2 regions of the Ureibacillus chungkukjangi genome follow, and region 1 is predicted to be linked to the other one. Evidence: riboswitches for the same ligand, from Rfam matches in the RefSeq annotation. Region 1 holds a riboswitch; the other holds the start of a gene.
What was found. A riboswitch is a leader RNA that binds a small molecule or an ion and turns the genes downstream of it on or off. The one in region 1 is predicted to bind cyclic di-GMP.

Region 2: it holds a riboswitch for cyclic di-GMP, as region 1 does, so the genes downstream of both, LG296_RS15970 (DUF5667 domain-containing protein) here and LG296_RS16790 (methyl-accepting chemotaxis protein) in region 1, are expected to answer to the same signal.

What each region holds. Positions count from the first base shown of each region.
Region 1 covers NZ_CP085009.1:3,378,486-3,381,675, forward strand. Annotated here, with positions in the region: gene LG296_RS16790 (methyl-accepting chemotaxis protein) at 1-1,815, opposite strand, end outside; cyclic di-GMP riboswitch class I at 1,911-1,994, opposite strand; gene LG296_RS16795 (GntR family transcriptional regulator) at 2,127-2,771, opposite strand; gene LG296_RS16800 (CoA ester lyase) at 2,793-3,190, opposite strand, start outside.
Region 2 covers NZ_CP085009.1:3,214,798-3,217,987, forward strand. Annotated here, with positions in the region: gene LG296_RS15970 (DUF5667 domain-containing protein) at 230-1,501, opposite strand; cyclic di-GMP riboswitch class I at 1,561-1,641, opposite strand; gene LG296_RS15975 (sensor domain-containing diguanylate cyclase) at 1,875-3,190, shown strand, end outside.

The DNA.
Region 1 (3,190 bases):
ATTTATTACTTGTTGTACGTCTTTAACTTTCGCTAAAAGTGTTTCGATTTCATCAAAGATCAAATCCACTTCACTCGAAGATGCTTTAGTGGAGTGATAGACATTTTGTAAAATGCCATTAACTCCTTGCAGTCTTTCCATACCTGTTCCGAATTGATTTGTTCCTGCTTCAATCTCTATAACTGCACTTGAAGTTTCGGTTAATATTTGATTTACGAGCTCTGAGATTTGTGCCGCTGACTGAGCAGATTGGCTAGCTAATTTTTTCACTTCATTTGCCACAACAGCAAAGCCTTTTCCGTGTTCACCAGCTCGAGCTGCCTCGATAGAAGCATTTAAAGCAAGAAGATTTGTTTGCTCTGTAATACTAGTAATCATTCCAACAATATTGCCAATTTCTGATGAACGATTCCCTAATTTCTTTACCGTCTCTGATGAGCTACGGACTGAATTTTGGATATCTTTCATTTGATTCATCAACGCTTTTACTTCTTCATTTGCCTTCTCAACCTCTTTATAGGCATCCTTCGTTTTGTTCGATACTAAAGAGGAATGATCCTTTATTTCTGAAACACTTTGCGTGATTACATGAATCGATTGTAGATTATTTTTGTTGCCAGTTTCTTGTTCAATAGAAATTTCTGCTGAATGCTGAACGTTTTTAGTGACACCATCTGATAAATGAACCATTTCTTCTGCTCGATCTAAAAGGGCAGTTGTGCTATCAGAAACTACTTCCCCCTTATGGAGGATATCTCGAATCAATTCCTGCAAGCTTTCCAATAAGGAGTTGAAGTTATTTGCCAGCATACCAACCTCATCTTTTCTATTGATAGCAAGTCTTTGTGTTAAATCTCCATTATTAGTTACCAGTTCTTCAATTTTGTCATTGACCTGTTGAATAGGCTTTAACGAACGGCGATTAACAATATAGCTTATCAATGCGCCTATCAAAATAAAGACAATTGTCATAATAATAAAATAGTTCAATAAGGATTGAGCATCTGCAAAGGCTTCCTTAGTCGGGATTGTGATCATAATTCCCCAATCCATTTCACTTGCTTTGCTATAAAAGACTAAGCTGTCTTCTCCTTCGAATTTTGTTTCAATAACACTACTTTTACCCGCCATACTTTCATCTACCAATTTATTTAAATCGGCATTGTCATAATCTGCAATAGTCTTATTAAGAGTATCTTCCTTCTCTTTGCCTGCTACTATTGTCCCGTCATTAGTAAAGACTGTAACGTACCCACTATCCCCAATTGTATTTTGAGTAATAATATTTATTAGACTTTCAATTTGGTTTCCGCCTGAAGCTACCCCTACTACTTCTCCATTTTCACCATAAATTGGAGCGGAAGTTAAAACAATTGGAGCACCATTCACACTTGGTGAAGAAGAAGGTACTGGATTATAGGTTTTCGTTAGCTCCTTCATACCGCCTTGATAATGCTCAAATTCAGCAACTGGAATTTGGGAGCCACCTAAATATAAAAAACCGTTCGCATCCATAAAGGCAAAACCATCTGGATTCCCTGTTTTTTCGGCAATTCTAGCTCCTAAAGCATCTGCTTTTTCCGTATCAACCGACTTTAATTCATCAGCTTCAGCTATGTATGCCATTGTTTCCTGCTTACCTTGTATCCATATATCGATATTCGCTTTAATGGATTCTAGCTCACCGAATGCCTGCTCTTCAAATCTTTCATATAGAAAGTCCTTCGCCTTCAAGTACCCAAAAGCCGAAATACTTATCATAGAAATTGTTATTAAAATACTAATAACTATCGTATTTTTAAATACTAGTTTCACTGGTTATTCTCCTATCGTTAAGTGATTTTTTAAAGAAAAATACGAAAAAATCCACCCTAAAAAAAGGTGGATTCAATAATTGAAAGCCATCTTTTTTCGGCAACCCAGCCACCATAACAAAACGTCTTAGGTCTGTAGCTTTGCGTCCCTACCTTTCAATAGGTTTGCCTTTATCGTAAGATTATACATCGGTATAATTTATATCAATTTTATCATAATATCTATGGAAATAATATTGAGTTTATTATCTTGAAATAACAAAAAAATACCACCCCACAAATAATTCAAAGTTATTTGTAGAGGTGGTACTTCTATTGGATATATTTTAACAGTCTTTTTTTAGCATTTACTATATGCTGTTCATACACACTTAAAGCTGTATTTAAATCATTCTGCTTTATTGCATTAATCAATTCTTTATGTTCATGGTTAGGAAAATGACTTTGATTCGTTATAATAGATGGCGAATAAAGTGCTACACCATCCCATAATTGATTAATAAACGCCACAAGCTGCTTATTAGGGCACTTTTCTAACAACAATTCATGAAACTTTGCATTTAAAATAATATAATCTCCACTATCCGTTATATGCTCCATTTGCTGTACCATTCCGTCATATAAAATAATATCTATCTTTGAATAATGTGGAAATGCCATCTTCAATCCTTCCAACTCTAAAATCAATCGGGTATCATATAAATCTTCAATTTCTTTTACAGAGAATGCCTGAACATAATAACGACTATTAATTCTTTTTTGAAGAAAGCCCATACTTTCTAATTTAACAAAAGCTTCTCTAACAGGAATTCTACTTACATTGAAATTATCAGCTACTTCTTTTTGACTGAGGCTCTGATTTGGTTTTAAATTCCCTTTTAAGATTTCTAGTTTTATTGAATTGAATATTGTTTCAGATAGGGAAGAGCTCGAGTTGACTACTTCAAATTTCTTCATTATTCCTCCTGCCTTATGCTTTTAATTTTCTAATGAGGCTAACAAATTTTTCATTTTAAGATACACTGGCATATCAATCATCATGTCTTGATATGCCAAGGTCTTAAAATTATTCGTCTCAAAAAAATTTACGATTTCTTTTGCCAAAACAATTTCACTTTCATGAACTTTAAATACTTCTTGAATACATTCGATTTGTTTCGGATGAATAGCTTGCTTTCCATTATAACCGAGTTTTCTTGCTTGAACCGTTTCTTTCTGCAATAAATCCATCTCCTTTAAATAAATGCATGGTGCATCTATAGGAGGAAGTTTTTTAAATTTCTTAGATAATAAAGATATTTGCATTCTTATATGCTGAATTAATGGATTATCCACTATATCCTCTTCATTTACAGATAGATCTCTGGCTAAATCTA
Region 2 (3,190 bases), 160 kb from region 1:
TTAGTAATACAAATATATCTTTTATCTATCTCTATTTTTCCAATTTATTCATATCCTTTTATTATACAAAAATGCTTTTAGAAATCGTAATTAAATGTACATTACAATTAGATTACTAGCTTTCACTTTTATGCTATTTCCCTATAACTTATAAATAAAAACCACTTCTTCCAAAAAATCTGGAGAAGTGGTTCAGCTTTCTGTAGAAATCTATTAAGTTCAAAGAAACTTATTTGTCGTTCCCTTTGCCTTTGTTTTCTTTTTCTTGCGATTTATTTTGACCGTTTTGCGCTTTATTAGCCTCATTTTTTTGCTCTTGTTTTACTGCTTGTTTTTCAGTCTGCTGCTGTTGCTTTTCCACACGGTGTTCCTGTGCTTCAGCTTGCTTTTGCTCCGCCTGTGCTTGCTTTCCTTCTAACTTCACTTGTTGCTTTTCGACTGTTTCTGTCTTTTTCTCTTCACTCTTATTCATTTTTTCAACCGGTTTAGCTACTGGAGTTTGAGCTTGTTTTACTTCTGTTGTTTTCACAGTTGATAAAGAAGATTTCTCTTCCTTCTCAACAGATTTAGCCTCAACAGCTGCTGGTGCTTTTGATGTTTTAGCTTTAACTGATTCTTCTGCTTCAGGATTTTCGCTAGAAGCATCTTCTGTAGTATTTACAGCTTCAGTATTTGTTGGGTTTTCTGCTGTCTCCACTTGTGCCTTTTGCTGCTTTTTCTCTTGTTGAGTTAGCTTTTTCGTTACCTTCTTTTCTAGCTTTTCTTGGGCTTTTTCGATATTTTTAGCAATGGCTTCTTTTGCTTTTGGGTTGCTTACTTTTTCAAGTACTGCTTGTAGTGCTACAATATTCGCTGAAAACTTTGCTATCAAAGCTACACGATCTGAGTCTTCTTCTGTTGTGACTTCTTCATTACCAGCAGTTTCCTCTGTTGTTTCTTCTTGAAGTGTCTCTTCAGTTACTCCCTCTTCTAAAGAAGAATCTTCAACCGATGTCTCTGCATCCTCTAATAAATCAAGCGCTGATTCCTGTTGTTCCAAGGCTTTTTCTAAAGCTTCCTTTGCTAAATCCTCTTCTCCAGCCTCAAATAAAGCCTTTGCTTCAGCAATACGCTCCTCTGTTAAAGCTAATAATATATCTGCTTCCTTTTCTTCATCAAAAGTTATTGCTAGCTTAATGCTTTCAGTAAACTCTTTTAAGAAATAAAGGAAATCCCCTGGCAGTAAAGACGGTTCCTCTACAACTGTCTCTTCTTCTACCGGTTCTTCACCTGTCGTTTCTGTTTCAGAAGTTTCCCCTTCATTAGCTGTTGCATCTGTTTCTACTTCTTCATTTACTTCTTCAGTTGAAACAGGTGTTACCTCTTCTGTTGCTTCCTGTTGGACAACCTCTTGTACTTCCTCGACAGCTTCCTCATCGGCAAAAGCCTGTGTAGATCCTATTACTAAAGTAGCCGCTACAACACCTGTAGTGAAAATATTTTTCAATTTAAAATTAGACATTAAAGTCCCTCCATTTTTTGGAAGAAATTAGAATCACCCTATATGATTCGTATTCTTCATTTGGTAGTCCAGCCATCATAGTTTCCCGTAGATCTGTGACTTTGCGTATCTATCTTTCAATAGATTTGCCTTTTACAAATGAGGAACTTAATCACCGTTCGCATCATTTAATCTAAATATAAGTTATTTAATATAAAAATACTAGATTAAATATTTCCCAATATTATATAGATAATCAACACGATAGTTTAATAATCCAATAGAGGAAAATAAAGGGCAGTATCTTTTTAATATAATCGAATACAATTAAATTTTATATGATAAACTTAGTATGTTTTCCAAGATTAATAAATTTCTATAGGATTGGTATTTTATGAAAATAATTCAATCGAAACAAAAAATTAAACTTACAACATTATTAATGACTCTAATTAGTTTATCAGTACTTTTTACTACTTTTATATTATTATTCGCATCTTATCAATCTGAGAAGAAATCATTATCTGATTCATATTTATCCCTTAATTTCTCAAAGGCAGAAAAATTAAGTAGTTCGGTAAACTCCTTATTCAAACTAATGCGAATGAGTTTACAAGAAACTAGCGAATTTTTAGATCCATCGATGACAGATGATGAAATCCAAAAGAATCTAGAGCTGGTGAGGAATACCAGCCAATACTTCAATTCCTTATTATGGATAGACGAAACTGGTCTTGTTCGTAATGTTACACCTATGATAAAGGGTGTAAAAGGCGATTATTCATCAGAAGTTACAAAAGATGTAGTAAATGCAAGAAAACCGATGCTAACATCACCATTTAAAGCACCTACTGGTCGAATGATTGTTTTAATGAGTGAACCATTTTATGATAATGAAGGTAATTACAGAGGCATAATTGGAGGTTCTGTTTATTTACAAGAACAAAATGTTCTTAATGAAATTTTAGGCAATGATACAATAATCGATAATAGCGGTTCTTTTTACTATGTAGTTGGACCAGAAGGAAAGCTACTATTTCATCCCGATATAAAACGTATTGGGGAAAGTGTAATAGAAAACCCTATTATTTTGAAGCTTTTACAGGGACAAAGCGGTATGCAGTTCGTGAAAAATTCAGAAGGCATACCCATGTTTGCTGCATATAGTTATATACCAGAGATTGATTGGGGTGTAATACAACAAACACCGGCTTCATATGTCGATGCACTTTTAAAAAAACATATTCAAAATTTACTTATAATAATTCTTTTTCCCTTTTCTCTATTACTAATAATCTCGCTTGGTTTTGCTAGAAAGTTGGCTAAACCATTTATTGAATTAGCAGACGTTGTGAATCAATTTGGTAACGATAAGCAAATCCGGCCTCCCACTTTCGAATCACATTGGAATCGGGAAGCAGATCTTTTAACTAAGAGTCTAATTATCGCTATACATGCGGTTGAAAACAATAATAGTCTACTATTAGAACAGTCTATGGCGGATACTCTGACCGGTTTGCCTAATCGAAAGAAACTAAATAAAGTGATTACGAATTTAGCAAATAATGGACAATTGTTTTCTTTAGTTCTAATAGATCTTGATCATTTTAAAGAGATCAACGATACGTATGGACATCAATTAGGAGATGAGGTTTTAAAGTTTTTTGTTAAAATCATACAATCCATATATATAATGAAGGATAGATTTTT